Regions from separate parts of the Streptomyces sp. NPDC048612 genome, predicted to be linked through region 1. Evidence: riboswitches for the same ligand, from Rfam matches in the RefSeq annotation. Region 1 holds a riboswitch; each other region holds the start of a gene.

The links. A riboswitch is a leader RNA that binds a small molecule or an ion and turns the genes downstream of it on or off. The one in region 1 is predicted to bind thiamine pyrophosphate.
Region 2: linked by a shared signal. The riboswitch ahead of ACGFN2_RS27785 (thiamine ABC transporter substrate binding subunit) and the one ahead of thiC (phosphomethylpyrimidine synthase ThiC) in region 1 are both predicted to bind thiamine pyrophosphate.
Region 3: linked by a shared signal. The riboswitch ahead of thiO (glycine oxidase ThiO) and the one ahead of thiC (phosphomethylpyrimidine synthase ThiC) in region 1 are both predicted to bind thiamine pyrophosphate.

Annotation. Positions count from the first base shown of each region.
Region 1 covers NZ_JBICVV010000002.1:559,034-566,826, forward strand. Annotated here, with positions in the region: gene ACGFN2_RS05785 (LacI family DNA-binding transcriptional regulator) at 1-905, shown strand, start outside; gene ACGFN2_RS05790 (metallophosphoesterase) at 1,156-2,259, shown strand; gene ACGFN2_RS05795 (hypothetical protein) at 2,484-3,365, shown strand; gene thiC (phosphomethylpyrimidine synthase ThiC) at 3,515-5,290, opposite strand; TPP riboswitch at 5,285-5,441, opposite strand; gene ACGFN2_RS05805 (YibE/F family protein) at 5,513-6,934, shown strand; gene ACGFN2_RS05810 (SsgA family sporulation/cell division regulator) at 6,974-7,396, opposite strand; gene ACGFN2_RS05815 (IclR family transcriptional regulator) at 7,500-7,793, opposite strand, start outside.
Region 2 covers NZ_JBICVV010000022.1:54,512-62,304, forward strand. Annotated here, with positions in the region: gene ACGFN2_RS27770 (hypothetical protein) at 1-196, shown strand, start outside; gene ACGFN2_RS27775 (ABC transporter ATP-binding protein) at 204-1,280, opposite strand; gene ACGFN2_RS27780 (ABC transporter permease) at 1,281-3,026, opposite strand; gene ACGFN2_RS27785 (thiamine ABC transporter substrate binding subunit) at 3,002-4,078, opposite strand; TPP riboswitch at 4,186-4,306, opposite strand; gene rlmN (23S rRNA (adenine(2503)-C(2))-methyltransferase RlmN) at 4,340-5,446, opposite strand; gene ACGFN2_RS27795 (hypothetical protein) at 5,571-5,819, opposite strand; gene ACGFN2_RS27800 (hypothetical protein) at 6,131-6,385, opposite strand; gene ACGFN2_RS27805 (DUF732 domain-containing protein) at 6,748-7,383, shown strand; gene ACGFN2_RS27810 (hypothetical protein) at 7,602-7,793, shown strand, end outside.
Region 3 covers NZ_JBICVV010000020.1:150,297-158,089, forward strand. Annotated here, with positions in the region: gene ACGFN2_RS26740 (phytoene desaturase family protein) at 1-67, shown strand, start outside; gene ACGFN2_RS26745 (hypothetical protein) at 266-1,462, opposite strand; gene metF (methylenetetrahydrofolate reductase [NAD(P)H]) at 1,500-2,417, opposite strand; gene thiE (thiamine phosphate synthase) at 2,610-3,260, opposite strand; gene ACGFN2_RS26760 (Rv2175c family DNA-binding protein) at 3,375-3,740, opposite strand; gene ACGFN2_RS26765 (NAD(P)/FAD-dependent oxidoreductase) at 3,854-5,095, opposite strand; TPP riboswitch at 5,251-5,363, shown strand; gene thiO (glycine oxidase ThiO) at 5,361-6,614, shown strand; gene thiS (sulfur carrier protein ThiS) at 6,682-6,897, shown strand; gene ACGFN2_RS26780 (thiazole synthase) at 6,907-7,701, shown strand.

The DNA.
Region 1 (7,793 bases):
CCGCAGCCGCCCGCACCCTCCGTACCGGCAAGTCGGGGCTCCTCGGCCTGACCGTGACCACGTACGGGGACGAACCCTTCACCTTCACCGAATTCGCCTACTTCGCCGAGATGGCCCGAGCCGCCACCTCGGCGGCCCTGGCCCGCGGCTATGCGCTGGTCATCCTCCCGGCGACCTCCCGCCACGACGTGTGGTCCAACGTCGCCCTCGACGGGACCGTCGTCATCGACCCCGCCGACGGCGACCCCGTCGTCACCGAACTCGTCCGGCACGGCATCCCCGTCGTCTCCGACGGCCGCCCCGGCGGCACGCTGCCGGTCACCGGCTGGGTCGACAACGATCACGAGGCGGCCGTCCTCGGCCTGCTCGACCATCTCGCCGACGCCGGCGCCCGCCGCATCGGACTCCTCACGGGCAACACCACCGACACCTACACCCGGCTCTCGACCACCGCCTATCTGCACTGGTGCGAGCGGGTCGGCCAAGATCCGGTGTACGAGTCCTACCCGGCGCACGACCCGTGCGCGGGGGCCGTCGCCGCCGACCGGCTGCTGGCCCGCCCGGACCGCCCGGACGCCGTCTACGGGCTCTTCGACCCCAACGGCACGGACCTGCTCGCCGCCGCCCGGCGCTACGGCCTGCGGGTGCCGGAGGACCTCCTGCTGGTCTGCTGCAGCGAGTCCACGCTCTACGCCGCCACCGAACCGCCGATCACCACGCTGAGCCTCAAACCGCGACGCATCGGCACCGCCGTCATCCAGATCCTCATCGACGCGATCGAAGGGCTGGACCACGGCCGGCCCATCGAACAGGTGATACCCACGGATCTCATCGTCCGTGCCTCGTCCCAGCGAAGGTCACCGCGCACGACCGTCAGTCCGCCGCGGGGACCGGCAGGCGACTGAAGGGGCTCCCGCATACGGACGACCGGGCGTTCTCAGCTACCAGGAAAAAACAGGGCGATCACGGGATAAACCAGCCTCGAATGCCGGGCTCCGGTGGATTGACCACCCCCGGGTGCGTCACAACCCGCGACCAGCATTCCTATGATGGGCGGACGACACTGCGGACCGCCGTCGACCAGGCAAAGGTCCGAGAGGTGCACGGCGGCGCGAGGTGGAGGGGTCGATGACTCAGGGGGCCAGTCTGGGACCCATGGTGCGGACCATGGCGGGAGAAACTCCGGCGCCTGCTCCGCCGCCAGGAGTGCCTTCCGGCACGCCCGCAGGGTCCCCCGTGCCGCCCGTCGGCCCGCCGCTCCACCTGCCCGCGGGCGCCCCGGCCGCGCCCCCCGCGGCACCGCCCGCCGAGCTGCCCGAGGAGTACACCCCGACCGCGCGGGACCTCCCGGTCATCACCCCCGGCCGTACGGACACCCTCATCGACCGCCCGGCGGTCGTCCCGGTGCCCGAGCCGGCCGGGGACCCCGACGCGCCCGAGGGCATGGGCCCGTTGTACGTCGTCGGCGATGTGCACGGCTACTACGACGAGCTGCGTGAGGCGCTGGCCGCCGAGGGCCTGATCGACGCCGACGGCAACTGGGCGGCGGGCAACGCCCGGCTCTGGTTCCTCGGCGATTTCACCGACCGCGGCCCGGACGGGATCGGCGTCATCGACCTCGTCATGCAGCTCTCCGCCGAGGCCGCTGCGGCCGGCGGCTACTGCAAGGCCCTGATGGGCAATCACGAACTGCTGCTGCTGGGCGCCAAGCGGTTCGGCGACACGCCCGTACAGTCCGGCGCCGGCACCGCGTCCTTCCAGGCCGCCTGGCTCCTCAACGGCGGCCAGAAGTCCGACATGGACCGCCTGGAGGACCACCACCTCCAGTGGATGGCCCGGCTCGACGCCGTGATGGAGGAGGACGGGCATCTGCTCGTGCACTCCGACACCACCGCCTACCTCGAATACGGCGACTCCATCGAGGCCGTCAACGACACCGTCCACGACGTACTCACCCGCAGTGAAGCGGATGAAGTCTGGGATCTGTTCCGGAAGTTCACCAAGCGCTTCGCCTTCCGCGACGAGTCCGGCTCGGACGCCGTCCGGGAACTCCTCGACGCCTACGGCGGTGACCGCGTGGTCCACGGCCACAGCCCGATCCCGTATCTGCTGGGCGAGGTCGGCGCGGAGGAAGGCGAGAGCGAGGCCATCGCCGTCGACGGTCCGCATGTCTACGCCGACGGTCTGGCGATCGCCATGGACGGCGGTGTCACGATGGCCGGAAAACTGTTGGTCGTTCAACTTCCGCTGGCCGGCTGAGAATTGCCGGAGGAGTCTGCCGCCGGTCGGCCGGCGGCAGGACGAAAGCCGGGGGCGGCACCGGCAAAAACCGGTCGTGGCATTACTCAATTTCCGCAAACTCTCTGTCACGGCGTGCCGGAGTCGCTCTACCATCGGTCTATCCGTAGCAGGCTCTCCTCCGTTTCCGCCCACTGCCCGGCCAACGCCGGCCGTACGGCCCTACGGAGCATCGGGGGACCCATATGAACAGCGCTCCGCACCTGCTGAACGAGGACCGCGCGGACTTCGCGCGCATCCTCGATGAGGCGCTGCGTACCGCCCCATACCGCCCGGACGACCTGACCGACGCCACGGGACACCCGCTCAACACCGAGCAGTTGCGCACGATGGCGCTCGGCGCGACCACCGCCATCGCCGCCTGCGCCGCGGCCGAATACCAACGCTATGTGCAGCTCCGCGCCGCACTGCGCGCACCGGCGCCCCTCGCGTCCGCCGCCGATACGGGCGGCGAGGAGCAGAGCGTGGCCGCCGGCGGGAGTCCGGACCCGGACAGCGCCACGATCCTGGAAGCGGCCGAAAGCACCGGCGCGGGGCTGACCGCCATGATCGCCGTGCTCGCGCCCCTGCTCGCCGGTATCGCCGCGGTCCTCTTCCTCCTCATCGGGTACGTGCTGCGCGCCATCAGCCCCGACAAATCCCTGGCCCAGCCGCTGATCAGCGTCGGCTGGATCTTCGCGGCGCTGACCGCGGCGGGCGGTCTCGTCGCCATGGCCGGACTGCTCCTCACGGCGCTGCGCAACGGCGCGTCCGCCCAGGTCGCCGGAGCCGAACCGGCCGAGGCACTGGACCGGGCCCGCGAGGACTGGCACCGCGCCCTCCTGGAACGCGGTCTGCTGCCCTTCCTCCGCACGGCCCTCACCGACCCCACCGCCGGCCCGGACGACGGCCCCGAACGCCATGTCCCACGCCGGACCACGTCCTCCGAGAGCCGTATCCCCACCCTCGGCTACACCCGCCCCGAGTTCACCAGCCCCGACAGCGGCTCCTTGGGCTCCCGCCCGCGCTACTCCAGCCCGGACTTCACCAGCCCGGACTACGGCGGGCCGGATCACCAGCAGGAGTAGGGCGGCGCTTTCGGGCCGAGCCCGCGCGGGTACGGTCCTGCGGCCTCGGTGGGCGCGCGCCGTGGCGCCGGCACCGGGAAGGCCCCCGCCCGTCGTCGGGCAGGGGCCTTTCCCCGAGTGCGTCCGGGCGGAACGGCCAGACGGGACGGCTAGTCCGCGATCGGCAGATAGACGCGGTTGCCCGCCGCCGCGAACTCCTTCGACTTCTCGGCCATGCCGGCCTCGGGGTCGACGGCCAGATCGCCGCCGTGCTCGCGGCGGATGTCCTGACTGATCTTCATCGAGCAGAACTTCGGGCCGCACATCGAGCAGAAGTGAGCCGTCTTCGCCGGTTCGGCGGGCAGCGTCGCGTCATGGAAGGCGCGGGCCGTGTCCGGGTCGAGGGCCAGGTTGAACTGGTCCTCCCAGCGGAACTCGAAGCGGGCGTCCGAGAGCGCGTCGTCCCACTCCTGGGCGCCCGCGTGGCCCTTGGCCAGGTCCGCCGCATGGGCCGCGATCTTGTAGGTGATGACACCGGTCTTGACGTCGTCGCGGTCCGGCAGGCCCAGGTGCTCCTTGGGCGTGACGTAGCAGAGCATCGCGGTGCCCCACCAGGCGATCATCGCCGCGCCGATACCGGAGGTGATGTGGTCGTAGGCCGGGGCGATGTCGGTGGTCAGCGGGCCGAGCGTGTAGAACGGCGCCTCCTCGCAGATCTCCTGCTGGAGGTCGATGTTCTCCTTGATCTTGTGCATCGGGACATGCCCCGGGCCCTCGATCATGGTCTGTACGCCGTGCCGCTTGGCGATGGTGTTCAGCTCGCCGAGCGTCCGCAGCTCCGCGAACTGCGCCTCGTCGTTGGCGTCCGCGATGGAGCCGGGGCGCAGACCGTCACCGAGCGAGAAGGTGACGTCGTAGGAGGCGAGGATCTCGCAGAGCTCCTCGAAGTGCGTGTAGAGGAACGACTCCTGATGGTGCGCCAGGCACCAGGCGGCCATGATCGAACCGCCGCGGGAGACGATGCCGGTCTTGCGGCGGGCCGTGAGCGGCACATAGCGGAGCAGCACACCGGCGTGCACCGTCATGTAGTCGACGCCCTGTTCGGCCTGCTCGATGACGGTGTCCTTGTAGATCTCCCAGGTCAGTTCCTCGGCCTTGCCGTCGACCTTCTCCAGCGCCTGGTAGAGGGGAACGGTGCCGATGGGGACGGGGGAGTTGCGCAGCACCCACTCGCGGGTGGTGTGGATGTTGCGGCCGGTGGAGAGGTCCATGACCGTGTCGGCGCCCCAACGGGTCGCCCAGGTCATCTTCTCCACCTCCTCCTCGATGGAGGAAGTGACGGCGGAATTGCCGATGTTGGCGTTCACCTTCACCAGGAAGTTCTTGCCGATGATCATCGGCTCGATCTCCGGGTGGTTGACGTTGGCGGGCAGCACCGCGCGGCCGGCCGCGATCTCGTCGCGGACGAACTCGGGCGTGACCTTCTCACGGAGGGCGACGTACTCCATCTCCGTGGTGATCTCGCCGCGCTGGGCGTACGCGAGCTGGGTGACCGCGCCCTCACGGCCGCGGCGCGGCTGACGGGGGCGCCCGGGGAAGACCGCGTCGAGGTTCTTGAGTCCGCCGCGCGGCGAGGTGTGCTTGAGGCCGTCGTCCTCCGGCCGCATGGGGCGGCCCGCGTACTCCTCGGTGTCACCGCGGCCGATGATCCAGTTCTCCCGCAGCGGTGCCAGACCACGGCGGACGTCGGTTTCGATATTGGGATCGGTGTACGGCCCTGACGTGTCGTAGAGCGTCACGTCCTTGCCGTTGGTGAGGTGCACCCGCCGGACCGGTACCCGAAGGTCGGGACGCGATCCGGAGACATAGCCCTTGTGCCAGCCGATCTGCGGCTTTTCGCCGTCGTTGGCACCGTTTTCGGGCGTGCGTGCATCCTGCAGAGTCATGGAGACCCAACTCCCTACGCCGGCATTACCCGGTAACAGGTTCGGCGGTCGACGCAGCGGCTTCCGTCCGCCGGCGTTTCACGTGAAACGCCGCTGGGACGAAGGTCAGCGCCCTCTCAGCCCGGTGCTCCGAGCTCCCGCGATTGCAAAGGTGCCACCACGGTAGCGGCCGATGTGGCGCGGTGAACAGTGGGCCCCTTGAGTTCTTGCGATGATCGGGCGGTGTCGCCTCATGAGTCCCACAGCCCCTCCGCCCCGCACTCCCACGGGCACGGCCATGGCCCTGCCGCACCCGTCTCCCGGCATCTGCGCAAGGTCATCGCGGCGGTGCTGATCCCGTTCGCGGCCGCTGTGGCGGTCGGCCTGGTCGTGCTCTGGCCCGGCGGAGCACCGCCGCACAAACCGTCGGGGGTCGGCTTCGACCAGCCCACCGAGACGGCCCGAGTGATCAAAGTGGTGGAGGTGAACTGCGCGGATGTCCATGCCGAGCAGCAGCCCCAACCCCCGTCGCCGACGGGGCAGCCACCGGCCGCGGGAGCGGACAAGGGAAAGCCCTGCCAGCAGGCGACGATCGAAGTCACCACCGGCCAGAACAAGGGGCACACCTTCCGGACCGTGGTGACACCGGACGCGCTGCGCCACTACACCACCGGCCAGGAGGTGGTGGTGGCGTACTCCCCCAAGGCGCCGAAGGATCTCCAGTACTCGGTCAGCGATGTGGACCGGTCGCTGCCGATGTGGCTGCTGGCCGCGATCTTTGCCTTCGCGGTCGTGATCGTCGGCCGGCTGCGTGGCGTCCTCGCGCTGGTGGCGCTGGCGGCCAGCTTCGTGGTCCTGACGCTGTTCATCCTTCCGGCGATCCTCCAGGGCTCCAATCCGCTGGTGGTGGCGGTGATCGGGGGCAGCGCGATCATGCTGATCGCGCTGTACCTGTGCCACGGGCTGACCGCCCGTACCTCCGTGGCCGTGCTCGGCACACTCGCGTCCTTGCTGCTGATCGGGCTGCTCGGATCGGTCTTCATCGGCTGGGCGCTGCTGACCGGCAACACGGATGACACGACCGGGCTGGTGCACGGTCTGTACCCGGACATCGAGATCCGCGGTCTGCTGCTGGCGGGGATCATCATCGGTTCGCTGGGTGTGCTCGACGATGTGACGGTGACCCAGACCGCCGCGGTCTGGGAACTCAAGGAGGCGGACCCGTCGGCCGGCTGGCGCAAGCTGTACAGCGCCGCGATGCGCATCGGCCGGGATCACATCGCGTCCGTCGTCAACACCCTGGTGCTGGCCTACGCGGGTGCCGCACTGCCCCTGCTGTTGCTGTTCTCGATCGCACAGAGCAGCGTCGGTACGGTCGCTTCGAGCGAGGTGGTCGCGGAGGAGATCGTCCGCACGCTCGTGGGCAGCATCGGACTGGTCGCCGCGGTGCCGCTGACCACGCTGCTGGCCGCGCTGGTCGTCTCGGCGGACCGGCAGGCCCCGGCGGCCCGGAAGGGGCGGGCCGCACCGGCGAGTGACGACCTGGGGGCCGGAGCCCCGGCCGGGGCGGCCTCCGGGACCGAGGCCACCGGCGGCGTGCCGACGAACCCCACGGGCGGCCGGCCGGGACGACGTGGGGGACGCGGCAAGCGGCGTAAGCAGTGAGGACGGGGACGGGAGCGGGGGAGGGCGGAGATGTGCCGGTCAGCCGGCCGGGGCCTCCGTGAGAATCCGGTCCAGCACGGCCTCGAGGGTGTCGCAGACCTCTTCCTTGCCCAGCGGCACCAGCCGGTCCGTGCGGTCCAGGAAGGCCACCAGCGGCGCCGCGCTCACCCGGAACAGCGCAGACTCGGCGCCGACCTGGAGGCTGATGAGGACATCGCTGAGGTTCTCGGGGGAGGCCGGCTCGATCCGCACATCCCCCTCACCGGACGGCCGACTCAGCCCGTCCAACAGCAGTTCCCGGCCGAACGCCCAGGTCACCGGCGCATCCCCGGGCAGGTCGAAGGTGAGGCGGACGGCGTACGGATCGGCGCTGGCGAAGTCCAGCTCCACCGGAATCCGGAACGCAAGCTCCTCCGAGACGACGAAGCTCATGATCACTTCTGCCTGAACTGTGTCGGTCATCAACCACTGCCCCGCACTTGATCGGAGATGGCCGGGAAAACCCCCGGTAGCCCTATTGGCGCCATCGTCTGCCACGCGCCAGCAGATCACAAGGAGTGAGTTTTCAGATACTGATAGAGAAGGCGAGTGTCGTTAGTGTCGTCTCCGCCATTTTCCGTAGTCGGTCTGTGACGGACCGCAATCGACGCAGTTCGTCCACGGGCAACGAAACCGCCAACGTCGCGGCGGCCGCCCCCACCTGGACGGGAATGGCGGCACACACCGTGCCCAGGGCATATTCCTGACGCTCGTAAGCGGCGTGACCGCGACGCACCGTATCCAAACGCCGCAGCAATTCGCCCTCAGATGACACGGAAAAGGGCGTTATCGACTGGACGGGATGGCGCGCGAGATGATC
Region 2 (7,793 bases), on a different contig from region 1:
GGTCCCCGGCATTCTCGGAGTGCTGTGGCTGGGCGACGCGTCCCGGCCCGGCTTCGCCTGGGTCGCCGTCCTCGGCTTCGTGGTGGCGGTGGCCGGTGCCGTCGCGGTCGCCTGGTTCGGCGCGCCGGAGCCTGACCCCGGCGCCCCGCAGGCCGGGACACGGGAGGGCGACGCGCTGGAGGCCGCGGCCCGCTGAGGCGCGGTCAGCCCGCCGGAGCGGAGCCGTCCAGCACCACCACGTCCCGCGCCTGGAAGGCGATGCCCACCCGCTCGCCCACTTCGGGCGCGTCCCGCAGGGCGCAGGCCGCCTCCACCTGCGGCCCGGTGGCGGGCCGGAGCAGCAGCGCGACATGGGTGCCGCGGAAGGTACGGGCCGCGACCGTGCACGGCAGACCGTCCGGGGCGGCCGTCAGCCGGACACCGGCCGGGCGGACGAGCAGCCGGCACGGCCCGTCCGTGGTGGCCGCCGGGACGGGCACCTTCCCCCAGGGGGTGGCGGCGGCCTCGCCCTGCACCGTCGCCTCGACCACGTTGTCGAAGCCGAGGAAGCGGGCCACGAACTCGCTGGCGGGCCGCTGCCAGACCTCCAGCGGGGTGCCGGTCTGCGCGATCCGGCCGTCCTGCATCACCACCACCCGGTCGGCGAGCGCGAAGGCCTCGCCCTGGTCGTGGGTGACGGCCAGCACGGTCGTGCCCAGTTCGCGGAAGAGCCGCCGGAGTTCGACGACGAGCCGTTCGCGCAGCCCGCGGTCGAGCTGGCCGAGGGGCTCGTCCAGCATCAGCAGCCGGGGGTGCGGGGCCAGCGCGCGGGCCAGGGCGACCCGCTGCTGTTCGCCGCCGGACAGCGACGCCACGGCGCGGCGCTGGGCGCCCGGCAGCCCGACGAGATCCAGCATTCCGGCGACCGTACGCTCCCGTTCGGCGCGCGAGGAACGCCGCATCCGCAGCCCGAAGGCGACATTGCCCGCGACATCACGCTGCGGGAACAGCTGGTGGTCCTGGAACATCAGGCCCACCCCGCGCCGGTGCGTGGGCACGCCCGACTGGTCCCGGCCCTCCAGCAACACCCGGCCCGCGTCGGCCTGTTGGAGCCCGGCGACGACCCTCAGCAGCGTGGACTTGCCGCTGCCGCTGGGCCCCAGCACGCAGACGATCTCCCGGTCGGCGACGTCCAGATCGACCGCGTCCAGCGCGGGGCGCCCGCTCGTGCCGAAGCGGACGGTCACCCCGCCCAGCCGCAGCAGTTCCCGCGCCGTGGTGGTGCCGGTCCGTGCCGTCATCTAGAACTCCCCGGATCGGTCGAGGGGGCGGAGGCGCTCCAGTACCAGCAGCGCGGCGGCGCACACCACCATCAGAAGGGTCGACAGGGCCATCGCCTGCCCGTAGTTGAGCTCGCCCGCACGTCCCAGCAGCCTGGCCACGGCGACCGGCAGCGTCGGCTGGTCCGGGCGCGCGATGAAGACCGTCGCGCCGAACTCACCGAGCGACACGGCGAAGGCGAAGCCCGCGGCGATCAGCAGCGCCCGCCGCACCAGCGGCAGGTCGACCTCGCGCCACACCTGCCAGGGTGAGGCACCGAGCACGGCGGCCGCCTCCCGCAGCCGGCCGTCGACCGCCCGGAGCACCGGCAGCATCGTGCGGACCACGAACGGCACCCCGACCAGCGCCTGGGCGAGCGGCACCAGCCACCACGAGGCACGCAGATCGAGCGGGGGCGCGTCGAGGCTGATCAGAAAGCCGAAGCCCACGGTCACCGCGGAGACCCCCAGGGGCAGCATCAGCAGGGCGTCGAAACCGCGGACGAACCGGCTGATCGCGGGGGTCCGCCCGGACGGGCCGCGGCGCAGCCGGGGCAGGGTCAGCGCGGCGGCCGCCAGTCCGCCCACCACCAGCGCGATCGCGGTGGCCGCCGCCCCGTAGGCCAGGGAGTTCCCCAGGGCGTCCAGGGGGGCGACGGCGAAGGTGCTGTCGGCGTTCGCGGCGGACCCCAGCGAGGTGTAGAAGACCGTTCCGTAGCCGTCCGGCCCGGCGAACGACCGCTCCACGAGCACCAGCAGCGGCGCCAGGAGCAGGACGGCGATGACGGCGAGCGTGCCCCACAGCAGCGCCCACTGGCCGGGGCCGCGCGGCCGGTGGGCGGTGCGCGCCGCGTCCACGAGCCGGAGCGCGGACTCCCGGCGGCGCACGGTCCAGGCGTGCAGCGCCAGTACGCCCAGCACCGCGGCGAACTGGACCAGGGTGAGGACGGCGGCGGTCGGCAGGTCCAGGAAGTCCGCGGTCTGCCGGTAGATCTCCACCTCCAGCGTGGAGAAGGCGGGGCCGCCCAGGATCTGCACCACCCCGAAGGAGGTGAAGGTGAACAGAAAGACCATCAGGGCGGCGGCCGCGACGGCCGGCCCCAGCGCGGGCAGCGTCACCCGCCGCCAGGCCTCGAACCGCCCGGCTCCCAGCACCCGCGCCGCCTCTTCCTGCCGCGGGTCGAGCTGCCCCCAGAGCCCGCCGACGGTCCGGACGACCACGGCGTAGTTGAAGAAGACATGCGCCAGCAGGATCGCCCACACCGAGGTGTCCAGGCGCACGCCCCACAGGTCGTCCAGCAGCCCGCCCCGCCCCAGCAGCGCGAGGAAGGCGGAGCCGACGACGACGGTCGGCAGCACGAACGGCACCGCCACGACCGCCCGCAGCGGCTGCTTTCCGGGGAAGTCGAAGCGCGCGAAGACGTAGGCGCCGGGCAGCGCGATCAGCAGGGTCAGCCCGGTCGAGGCGGCCGCCTGCCAGACGGTGAACCACAGCACATGGACGATGTCCGGGTCGCTCAGCACGGCACCGAACCGGCCGAGCTGCCACTGCCCGCCGTCTTTGAGCCCCCGCCCGACGATGGCCACCACGGGGTAGGCGAAGAACAGCGCGAAGAAGGCGAGCGGCACCGCCATCAGGCCGAGCCGCACCGCCGTTCCCCGCGCGGGCCTGCCGCGCCGGGCACCCGTGGTGTCCGGGGGCGTTACTTCAGTACGAGCGAGGACCATTGCTTGATCCACTGTTCGCGGTTCTTCGTGACCGCCGCGGGGGCCAGCGTCGTCGGCTTGTCGATCGCCGTGCCGTAGCGGGTGAACACCTCCGGCACCGCGGCGTCCGCACGGGCCGGGTTGACGAACATCTTCAGCGGTACGTCCTCCTGGAACTTCTTGCTCAGCAGGAAGTCCAGCAGCGCCTTGCCGCCCTTCTCGTTCCGCGCGCCCTTGAGCAGACAGCCGAACTCGATCTGCCGGAAGCAGGTGCCGGCCGCGACACCGGTCGGCGCCTCCTTGGGCGCGGGCTTCTTGGCGAGCACCTCGGCGGGCGGGCTGGAGGCGTACGAGACCACCAGCGGCTTGTCGCCCTTGCCCTTGCCGGCCGCGGAGCCGGAGAACCGGTCGTTGTAGGCCTGGTCCCAGCCGTCCACGACCTCGACACCGTTGGCCTTGAGCTTCTTCCAGTAGCTCTGCCAGCCCTTCTCGCCGTACTTGGCGATGGTGCCGAGCTGGAAGGCGAGCCCCGGCGAGGACGTGGCGGGGTTCTCCGTGAGGAGCATGCCCTTGTACTGGGGCTTGAGCAGGTCGTCGAAGGTCTTCGGCGGGGCGATCTTGTGCCGGTCGAAGTAGCCGCGGTCGTAGTTGACGCAGGTGTCGCCGTAGTCGAGCGGCGTGACCCGGTGCGCGCCCTTGTCGAGCTGGAGTTCCGCGGGCACCTTGTCCAGTCCCTTGGCCTCGTACGGGCTGAAGAGCCCCTCGTCCAGGCCGCGCGAGAGCAGGGTGTTGTCGATCCCGAAGAACACATCGCCCTGGGGGTTGCCCTTGGACAGGATCGCCTGGTTCACGGCCTTGCCGGCGTCCCCGCCCCGCAGGACCGTCACCTTGTAGCCGCTCTCCTTCTCGAAGGCGGCGAGGACGGACTTGGACGCGTGGAACGAGTCATGGCTGACGAGGGTGACGGTCTTGGCGTCGGCGCTCCCGCCGCCCTGGCCCCCGCAGGCGGCGAGGGCGGCCGTGCCGACCGCGGCGGCCACCACCGCCGCGGTGATCCTGCTGGTGGTGTTCACTGACTTCCTCCTGGCTGGCCAGGAAGAGACGCGGCCCTGCCCCGGTTCCACTGCTCCGTCGTACGCGGACGTACCGGACGGAGGGGACCCGGGGCAGGGCGCAACAGCATGAGTGACGACCGAACTTCCTACCCGGAATGACCCGGGCGAGGTTCAAGGGTCTGCGGGCACCGTAGGACTACGGCGCTTCCGCACTCTCAGCGCTGTGGCGCTCCCCTGTCGGAATGTGTGCTTGTTCGACCACACCGTACCAGCGGGCGGTCAGCGCTCCGAGGCCGCGAGCTGACCGCAGGCGCCGTCGATCTCCTGGCCGCGAGTGTCCCGAACGGTCACCGGCACCCCGTGCGCCTCGATGGCCTGGACGAACGCCCGCTCGTCCTCGGGACGCGAGGCGGTCCACTTCGAGCCGGGCGTCGGGTTCAGCGGAATGAGGTTCACATGGACCCGCTTGCCCTTCAGCAGCCGCCCGAGCAGATCACCGCGCCACGCCTGGTCGTTGATGTCCCGGATCAGCGCGTACTCGATCGAGATCCGCCGCCCGGACTTCTCGGCGTACTCCCACGCCGCGTCCAGCACCTCCCGCACCTTCCAGCGCGTGTTGACCGGCACCAGGGTGTCCCGCAGCTCGTCATCGGGGGCGTGCAGCGACACGGCCAGCCGGCACTTGAAGCCCTCGTCGGCGAACCGCAGCATCGCCGGCACCAGGCCGACGGTGGAGACGGTGATCCCCCGCTGCGACAGCCCCAGCCCGTCCGGCTCGGGGTCCGTCAGCCGCCGGATCGCCCCGACCACCCGCTTGTAGTTGGCGAGCGGCTCCCCCATCCCCATGAAGACGATGTTGGACAACCGCGCCGGCCCGCCCGGCACCTCCCCGTCACGCAGCGCACGCATCCCGTCGACGATCTGGTGCACGATCTCGGCGGTCGAGAGGTTACGGTCCAGCCCCGCCTGGCCGGTGGCGCAGAACGGGCAGTTCATCCCGCAGCCGGCCTGCGAGGAGATACACATGGTGACCCGGTCCGGGTACCGCATCAGCACCGACTCGACGAGCGTCCCGTCGTGCAGCTTCCACAGCGTCTTGCGCGTGGTGTCGTCATCGCACGAGATGTGCCGCATGACCGACATCAGATCCGGCAGCAGCTCACTCGCCAGCTTCTCGCGCGCCGCCGCCGGAATGTCGGTCCACTGCGCCGGGTCATGCGCATAACGGGCGAAGTAGTGCTGCGACAGCTGCTTCGCACGAAACGGCTTCTCCCCGATCGCAGCCACCGCTTCGCGACGCTCGACAGGACTGAGATCGGCAAGGTGCCGCGGCGGCTTCTTGGCCCCGCGCGGCGCGACAAAAGTGAGTTCTCCGGGTGCAGGCATGGTGGGTCCAGTGTGGCAGATCATTTACGGGGGCCCAGGTCGGAGCTGCGAGGGGATAGTCACGCGGTGTGGCCTCCTGCCGTAGGCAGTCCGCCTCGCACGGCCCAGGACTCTGGTCAGGGTGCTACTCGTAAACGGTGGCTGCGCTCAGGGCTCTGGCGAAGAAGACCCAGTCACCGTTGTCAGGTAGGTCGTGACCGGCACTCCGATACCAGCCGGCCGCGTCATCGACCCAAGCGGCGAGAGCCTCCAGGAAGTCACCAAGGTCGGCGTTGTCCCACGAGGCGGCGCTGTCGGCATAGTCACGGTGCAGGGAGCGGACAAACGACGCCAGCGCTTCCCTGCTATCCACGCGGTCAGGAGACGAAGTCATGGGCCTGGACGCTACCGCCCTTGGGACTACTGCTTTGCAGGTCTGGCAGTGATCGCCGCGACGGGCCTGCTGGTCGGTAGTCGTTGATGTCAGCGATGCATGTCAGGCGATGCGTTCCGCAAGGCTGTCGAACCCCGCTCCGCCATGATCCGATGGCAACCAAGGGTTGGCAGTGGCTCTGGGCTCGGGCCCAGGCAAGCTCGTGGGGGGGGCACATGCAGTGGTCAGCGGTTGTTGCCACGGCTCTGGGCACGGTTCTTGGTGTGGTCAGCACGCTCGTTGCTGACCACGTCCGATGGCGCCGTGACACATCAGAGCGGGAGCGTGATGCACTGCGCACCGCCTGCATGGAATACCTCACGGCACTCGCTCAGGCCCGGGACGCATTTTCCCGGGGCGAGCTTCGTCCGGAACGCATCGGCAACGGTCACGTCGCGATCGGCGAGCATGGTGTGTACGCAGCACAGCATCAACTGCAATTGGTGGCCCAGCAGCCGGTTGTCGAAATGGCCGGACGCGCCACTCTCAGCGTGCTCGACTTCCACGACGTCGTGGTTGCCGGTCATGACTCGGACTCCGTGGAGTACCTCCGTGCCTGGCGGGCCGCTCGCGAGGCCCGCAGCGCGTTAACCGACGAGATGAGGACGGCTCTGCAGCGAACCTGAGACGAGGTATACAAGCATCCAGGTGGAACACGCAACTCCTCTCCCTGAAGCGTACTGGGCAGGCGCCACTAAAAAGCGTGCAGGCCAAGCCTAGGGGCAGGAGAGGGGTTTTAGGGCCGATTCTTAACGGGGCTTCTTGCTCTGAGCCCTGTTGGGGAATCTCAATGAACTGAATATCTGCAGGTCCACACCGTGGCCGTTCGCGCCTGAGCAACAGAGCGCTACAGTGCCCTACCGAGAGCTTCAGAACGGGGGGATGGATTGTGCGAGGACGTAACGCGGCCACCTGTGCGCTTCTGGTCGTCACCCTGGCCGGGTGCAGCGGCACTCCACACAACGACGAGGGGAAGAAAACGGCCTCACCTCGGCCGTCCATCGCTGACTTTGTCGGCAAGACCAAGAGCGAAGCAGATTCCGTACTGAGCTCGCCGATGACGTTGAGGGCCTATCTGGACGTAGAAACGAAAGCGGATCGCAGTGATTCCACATTCGATACATGGATCATCTGCAAGCAGAAAGTGCAGCGGGACGGCCCTGTGATGTTCTCTGTCGCCGCCACCCGCGAAGCCTGCGGATTGCCCTCGGTGCCTGATAGCCCGGAACCTCATTCGCCCTCCCCCGACGTCGTGGACGAGGTTCCCGCATCATCAGACAAGGACGATCGATACGCCGACGCCGTGAAAACCCGCGCCCCCGGACTCGGACCGGTGGAAGCCGACGACCTCGGAGTTCAGGGGCAGCTCATATGTACAGAACTCGATGCGGGTGACAGCCCCCGAGAAGTACTCGAAACCGCGCAGGCCGCATACCCGGGAGCGAAGGGGCTGGCCATCGTTACCGAAGCCCCGCCCGTCTACTGCCCGTCGCATACGTCCGCTGTGGCGGCAGCACTGAAGTAACTCGCGGACCAATCCGGAAAGCCCAGGTCGGAACACTGGGCCACGGAGAGCACAGTCACCCGTGGTGGTCCGCCTGCCGGTGCGAGGCGCCGAGCCGGACCAAGCCTCTCGCAGCCGCGCCCCACCAAAGAGACCAAGCCGACGTGTCCACCCCCCGCCGCCTTCGTTGGCCACCGCGCCATGGTGGCGGGTGTGGGGTACGTCAGGAGCGTGGAGCAGTGGCCGTGACCCGTTGGATCGTGATCAACGTGCCTTCCTGGCTGCTGCTGGCCGGGCTCGTCGTCGGCATCGCCGGCGGGACGGCGGCCTTCCAGGCGGTGGTCCGGCACCGCATCCCCCGCGTCAAGCGGGGCGAGCAGAACGAGATCGCGCAGTTCCTCTTCCCCGTGATCGCGGTCGTCTACGGATTC
Region 3 (7,793 bases), on a different contig from region 1:
CGGGATGTCCGGTGCGATCGTCGCGGGCCTGATCGTGAACGGCGACGACTGGCACGGCTCCACGTGACGCACCACGGGAGTTGAGGGCCCACGGCAGGCCGGGCGCGCACCACCACAGGTGAGCAACGGCCTTGCGAGCGGCGCCACTTGCCGCGGAGGCCCGTCGCCCCGTCGTCTGTGACGGGATCGCAGCGGCCGCGGCCCCGGCTCCGGCGCCCGTCACGGTCACCCGCCCGGCCGTCGCGTCACCGGCCCGGCCGGCGGCTCAGTAGCGGTACTGCTGCCCGTCGTAGCCCGGCTGCTGGTAGGGCGGGTAGGGCTGCTCGGGCGGGAGGTCGCCGTCGCGCTGCTGGGGGACCCAGACGCCGCCGGGCGGGGTCTCCCCGTAGCCCTGGCCCGGGTACTGGCCCAGCGGCTGCCCCTGAGCGTCGTACTGCTGCGCCGCGTAAGGCGGTTGGGCGTAGGGGTCGGACTGCTGGTACGGGTCGTAGGCGTACGGCTGGGTGCCGAGGTAGGGGTCGGCGTAGGGCGCCTGTCCGCCCTGGCCCGCGGCGTCGCCGTATCCCGCGTAGGGGTCGGCGTAGGGGTCCTGCGCGGCCGGGCCGCCCTGGCCGTAACTCCCGTCGTACGCATAGCCGTTGCCGTTGGCGGCGGCGCCGTTGTAGGCGTCGTAGCCGTAACCGTCCTGCTGACCGCGGGCATCGGGGCTGTAGACGCCGTACTGGCCGGTCTCCTCGGGCATCGGCTGCGGAGCGTAGACCGCGGCGGCTTCGGCCCGTGTGTAGTCGTCCTGGACGGCGAACGCCTGCGTCGCGTACGGGTCCTGGTCCTGCTGCGGCTGGTAGGGGTCCTGGCCGCGGTAGCCGTCGTCGGGGGTGTACGGGTAGCCGCCCGGCCCGCCGTAGGAGCCCTGCCCGACGAAGGTCTCCTGGGCGGCGAAGGCCTCCTGCCCCGCGGTGGTCTGCTGCTGTGCGGCGAAGGTGTCCTGGGGCGCGAACACGTCCTGCCCGGCGGCGGTTTCCTGCGCGGCGAAGACGTCGCGGCTCTGGAAGCCGCCGGTGCTCTCGAAGGTGTCCGGGCCGCCGTCGGGGACCGGGCCGCTGCCGCCGGTGGGCGGTACCGCCTCCAGGCCGGAGACCTGGAGGGTGGGTTCCGCTGCCGCCGGGCCGGACGGGCGGGCCCGCCGGCGCCGGCTGTCGCCGGACTTGCCGACGCCCAGCGCCCAGCCGGTGGTGAAGCCGCGGCGGAAGGAGAGCGTGACCTGCGTCTGCCCGAGGGCGAAGGCGATCAGGCCCAGCCCGATCACGATCACCGAGGGGATGACCACGCCGATGACCACACCGAGGAAGCCGGAGAAGGCGAGCAGCCGCCAGCGCAGCCGTGCCTTGTTCTGGAGCAGCACCTCACCGAGCAGCCACAGGGCGACCAGACCGAACGCGATGTAGAGGATCGTCCAGCCCATATACGCCCCTCTTCCGCCGCCTCGCCGGCCACCGTGATCAGGACTGCTGGTGCAGCCCCAGATTCTCGTAGATTTCCAGGGTCGCCGTGGAGTGGTTCAGGGTAATGAAGTGCAACCCGGGAACATCCTCGGCCATCAAGCGTGCGCACAGTTCCGTTGCGTACTCGATCCCAATGGAGCGTACCGCCGCGGGGTCGTCCTTGACGGCCAGGATGCGCTCGGCCAGCTCCGGCGGGAACGCCGCATTGCTGAGCTGAGCGAACCGTTCGATCTGGCGCACGTTCGTCACCGGCATGATCTCCGGAATGATCGGCGTGGAGCAACCCGCAGCCGTGACCCGGTCCCGGAGCCGGAAGTAGTCCTCCGGGTAGAAGAACATCTGCGTGATGGCGAAGTCCGCACCGGCCCGGCACTTGGCGACGAAGTGTGCCACATCGGCGTCCCAGTCGGTCGAGCGCGGATGCATCTCGGGGAAGGCCGCGACGCCGACGCAGAAGTCGCCGGACTCCTTGATCAGCCGGACCAGGTCGGCCGCGTAGTCGACGCCGTCGGGGTGCCGGACCCACTCGCCCATCGGGTCGCCGGGCGGGTCCCCGCGCAGCGCGAGCATGTTGCGGATTCCGGCGTCGGCGTACTGGCCGATGATGTTGCGCAGGTCCGCGGTGGAGTGGTTGACGGCGGTGAGGTGGGCGACCGGGGTGAGGGTGGTGTCGGTGGCGATGCGCTCGGTGGCGCGCACCGTGCCGTCACGGGAGGTGCCACCGGCGCCGTACGTCACGGAGACAAACGTCGGGGAGACGGCCTCGATCCGACGAATGGCGTTCCACAGGGTCCGCTCACCCTTCTCGGTCTTCGGGGCGGCGAACTCGAACGAATAGGACTGCTTGCCGGAAGCGAGCAGTTCGCGCACCGTGTGCGCACGATCAGTCCTGGTGGAAGCTGTACCTAGGGCCATACCGGCAGGTTAACCAGCGGCGGGGCGCGTACCAACCGTCTTCGGCGTAATGCCTGGTTGGTCGGGTTCGTGTCCACTGGCTGGACATTTCCCGGTGGCCCGGACGACGGAGAACCGCCACTCGCGCGCCGGCCGCACGCCGGGACGTGATTCCGGTCACCCCGGGTGCCGCGGCCCGCGGGACGCGTGTGCCTAGGCGTCCCAGGACCGGATGCGCTTGGCCAGGGACGCGGCCGCCGCTCCCGGGTCGTCCGCCTCGGTGATCGCGCGGACCACGACGACCCGCCGGGCACCGGCCCGCAGCACCTCGTCCAGATTCCCGGCGTCGATCCCGCCGATCGCGAACCAGGGGCGCTCGGGGGCGCGGGCCGCGGTGTAGCGGACCAGGTCGAGGCCGGGGGCGTGACGGCCCGGCTTGGTGGGCGTGGGCCAGCAGGGGCCCGTGCAGAAGTAGTCCACCCCGTCCTCGGTGAGCGCGGCGTCCACCTCCGGCTCGGCGTGGGTGGAGCGGCCTATCAGGACGTCCTGGCCGAGCAGGGCGCGGGCGGCCGGGACCGGCAGATCACCCTGGCCGAGGTGCAGCACCGCGCTGCCGGCCGCGTGCGCGACATCCGCCCGGTCGTTGACCGCGAGCAGTGTGCCGTGCCGCCGGCAGGCGTCCGCGAAGACCTCCAGGTGCCGGAGTTCCTCGCCGGCCTCCATGCCCTTGTCGCGCAGCTGGACGATGTCCACGCCCGAGGAGAGCACCGCGTCCAGGAACTGCGGGAGGTCGCCCTGCCGCTTCCGGGCGTCCGTGCAGAGGTAGAGCCGGGCGTCGGACAGGGCCTGTCGTGCGGTGGTCATCGGGCGGCTTCCCCCCAGGTCGGGGGCGTACGGGCCGGGCCTTCCGGCACGTACGCCCCTCGGGTGCGGTTACGGATGCGGGTACGGCGGCCTCAGGGGGGCGCGCCGGGCGGGTCAGACGGCGAGCGCCTGGGCCCGGCGCTTCACCTCCGTGCCGCGATTCTCGCGCAGCGCCTGTGCGGGCGTGCCGGGCAGGCTCTCATCCGGGGTGAACAGCCACTCCAGCATCTCCGCGTCGGTGAAGCCGTCGTCCTTGAGGAGGGTGAGGGTACCGACGAGGCCCTTGACCACCTTGTCGTCCTGGATGAAATCGGCGGGCACGTGCAGCGCCCTGTTCTCGCCGCGGCGCACCGCGATCAGCTGGCCCTCCTTGACCAGCTGCCGGACGCGCGTCACCTCGACGCCGAGCTGTTCGGCGATATCGGGGAGGGTGAGCCAGGCGGGGACGAGTCCATCGATGTTTGCGTCAATCTCGGTCACAGGACAAGCCTGCCACCTCGCACTGACAGCCGGTAGCCGGGCATCGCCATCAGGGGCTTCCTGCACACCGGAGGGTGACGGCGGCCGCCCGGCAACCGGCGGCCCGGAGTCCGCTACACGGCCGCGGCCTTCAGCGGTACGGACGCGTTCGCCGCCCGCTCCCGGTCCAGTGCGACGCCCCGCTCGATCAGCTTGCGCCCCTGGGCGAGGTCCCGCGGCCGCCCCACGGCCAGCAGCGCGACGAGCCGTCCCTGACGCAGCCAGATCACCGACCAGGCGGCGCCGGCCGGGTCGCCGCGCCAGACCAGTTCGTCGGCGTTCCCGTGGTGGCCCGCGTACTGCACGAAGCGGCCGAACTGCTCCGACCAGAAGTACGGGACGGGGTCGTAGACCATCCCTTCGGCGTCGCCGCGGGCGATGTTCTCGGCGACCGTACGGGGGCCCTGGAGGGCGTTGTCCCAGTGGTGGATCAGCAGGCGGGTGGCGTAGCGGGCGGACGGGAAGGAGGCGCAGTCGCCGACCGCGTAGACGTCGGGGACGGAGGTGCGCAGCCGGTCGTCGGTGAGGACGGAGCCGTCCTGCGGGGAGACCTCGACGCCGGAGCCGGCCAGCCAGGCGGTCGCGGGGCGGGCGCCGATGCCGATGACCACCGCGTCGGCGGGCAGCGTCGCGCCGTCCGCGAGGGTGACCGCGCCCGCGGTGACGGACGCGACCCGGGCGCCGGTGCGCAGCTCGGCCCCGGCGTCCGCGTACCAGCCGGTCATGTGGGCGGCCACCTCGGCGGGCAGCGCACCGGCCAGCGGGCGGTCGGCGGCCTCGACGACGGTGACCGCGCAGCCCGCCTCACGGGCCGCGGTCGCGAACTCGGCGCCGATCCAGCCGGCCCCGACGACCACGATCTCGTGCTGCGCGGCGAGCACCGGGCGCAGCCGTTCGGCGTCGTCGAGGGTACGCAGCAGGTGGACGCCGGGCATGCCCTCACTGCCGGGCAGCACGACCGGGTCGGCGCCGGTGGCGATGACCGCGTAGTCGTAGGGGACGGGCCCCTCGGCCGTCTCGACGAGGTGGGCGTCCGGCACCAGGCGGGTGACCGGGCGGCCCAGGTGGAGGTCGATGTCGAGCCCGGCGAAGTCGATGTCGAAGGCGGCGCCCTCGGTCTTGCCCAGCAGGAGGGCCTTGGACAGCGGCGGGCGGTCGTAGGGCTGGTGCGGCTCGTCACCGAGGAGCGTGATCTCGCCGCGCCAGCCCTGTTCGCGCAGGGCGACCGCGGTCTGCACACCCGCGATTCCGGCGCCGACGATCACGACGCGCGGCGTGTGGTCAGGGGCCTGGGAGGACTTGCTCTGCTCGCTCACCCGATCACTCTAGGACGGCCCGTGACGCCGCCCGCAGCAGCACGCAAGGAGATCTCTGACACACCGTCACCGCCGCGGGACCCGGAGTACCGGCCCCCGGGGGCCGGAGGACGGTCCCTTACGGCCCGTCGCGGCACCGTACTAGGGTGACGGTTACACGCACTCGCGGGAGCCCGGACGTACCGGGCTGAGAGGGAGGCTGGCCGGCCTCCGACCGTACGAACCTGATCCGGGTCATGCCGGCGAAGGGAGGGGCTGAACTCTCATGCACGCATCTGCCACACCGGCGGGACCGGCCGCGCCGCGTCCTGATGTGCTCGTCCTCGGCGGCGGTGTCATCGGCCTGGTCACCGCCTGGCGGGCGGCCGGCCGCGGGATGACCGTCGCGCTGGCCGACCCCGCGCCCGGCGGCGGCGCGGCCCGGGTCGCGGCCGGGATGCTGGCCGCGGTCACCGAGCTCCACTACGGCGAGCAGACCCTGCTGGGCCTCAATCTCGCCTCGGCGCAGCGCTACCCCCGCTTCACCCAGGAGCTGGAGGAGGCCACCGGGCAGCGGATCGGCTACCGGCGCTGCGGCACCCTGGCCGTCGCGCTGGACGCCGACGACCGTGCCCACCTGCGCGAGCTGCACGCCCTGCAGACCCGCTCCGGGCTGGACTCCCAGTGGCTCACCGGCCGCGAGTGCCGCCGCCTGGAGCCGATGCTGGCCCCCGGGGTGCGCGGCGGGCTGCGAGTGGACGGCGACCACCAGGTCGATCCGCGGCGGCTGGTGAGCGCCCTGCTGGCCGCCTGTGAGCGCGCCGGAGTGGCGTTCCACCGGAGCGCGGCGGCGCGGCTGACGGTCGGCGGCGGGCGCGCCACGGGCGCCGAACTCGCCGACGGCACACGGCTGTCGGCCGGCCAGATCGTCCTGGCCACGGGCAGCCACAGCGGCCGGCTCGCCGGGGTCCCCGACGAGGTGCTGCCGCCGGTGCGGCCGGTCAAGGGCCAGGTGCTGCGGCTGCGGCTGCCACGGGTGCCCGCGGGCAGTCCCGCCTTCCTGTCGCGCACCGTACGGGCCGTGGTGCGCGGCGGGCCCCTCTACCTGGTGCCGCGGGAGAACGGCGAGCTGGTCGTCGGCGCCACCAGCGAGGAGCTGGGCTGGGACACCACGGTGACCGCGGGCGGGGTCTACGAGCTGCTGCGGGACGCTCATGAGCTGGTCCCGGGCATCACCGAGCTGGCGCTGACCGAGACCTGCGCCGGGCTGCGCCCCACCTCCCCCGACAACGCGCCGCTCCTGGGGCCGACCGCCCTGCCCGGCCTCCACCTGGCCACCGGCCACCACCGCAACGGTGTGCTGCTGACACCGGTCACCGGTGACGCGATGGCCGAGGCGCTGGCCACCGGGAGCCTCCCCGAAGAGGCCCGCCCCTTCTCCCCCGCGCGTTTCTCCCCCACGCCTGAACGGCGCGGGGGGACCCCCATCGCCACGACGGGGCCGGAGCGCACCCGCGCCCCCGAGGAGCAGCCCGTATGAGCAAGCGAACCGTGACCAGGTGCCCGGGTGGCGACGGCGCACCCGCCGAACGAAGCGAGGCCGGCGCATGAGCGCGTCCACCGTGTCCGTGTCCGTCAACGGCGAGACCCGGGAGATCCCCGGCGGGCTCACCCTCGACCGGCTCGTCGCGACCCTGTCCCAGGCACCCGCCGGGGTGGCCGCGGCGGTCAACGAAACCGTGGTGCCGCGCACCCAGTGGCCCGCCACCCCGCTCGGCGACGGCGACCGCGTCGAGGTGCTCACCGCGGTCCAGGGAGGCTGATCCGCAGACATGACCGACGATCCGTTCACCCTCGCCGGCACCACCTTCGCGTCCCGGCTGATCATGGGGACCGGCGGCGCGCCCAGCCTCGACGTGATGGAACGGGCGCTGCTCGCCTCCGGTACGGAGCTGACCACGGTCGCCATGCGGCGGCTGGACCCGACCGTGCAGGGCTCGGTGCTGTCCGTACTGGAACGCCACAAGATCCAGGTGCTGCCGAACACCGCGGGCTGCTTCACCGCCGGTGAGGCGGTGCTCACCGCCCGGCTCGCCCGCGAGGCGCTCGGCACGGACTGGATCAAGCTGGAGGTCGTCGCCGACGAGCGGACCCTGCTGCCCGACCCCATCGAGCTCCTCGACGCCGCCGAGACCCTGGTGGACGACGGCTTCACCGTGCTGCCCTATACGAACGACGACCCGGTGCTGGCCCGCAAGCTGGAGGACGTGGGCTGCGCCGCGATCATGCCCCTGGGCTCGCCGATCGGCTCCGGCCTGGGCATCCGCAACCCGCACAACTTCCAGCTGATCACCGAACGGGCCACCGTCCCCGTCATCCTCGACGCGGGCGCCGGCACGGCCTCGGACGCCGCCCTGGCCATGGAACTGGGCTGCGCCGCGGTGATGCTGGCCTCCGCGGTGACCCGGGCCCAGGAGCCGGAGCTGATGGCGACGGCCATGCGGCACGCGGTGGCGGCGGGACGCTTGGCCCACCGAGCCGGCCGTATTCCGCCCCGGCGGTTCGCGGTGGCGTCCTCGCCGGCGGAGGGTGTGGCGGCCTTTGACCCTGAGCGGCCCGCTTTTTAGCCCCCACGTTTTCGGCTTTCCCGCCGTGGTGGCTCGCGCCGTTTCGGCTCCGCTGCGCGGGGCGTGGGCGCGGGTGATGCTTGCGCTTCCCC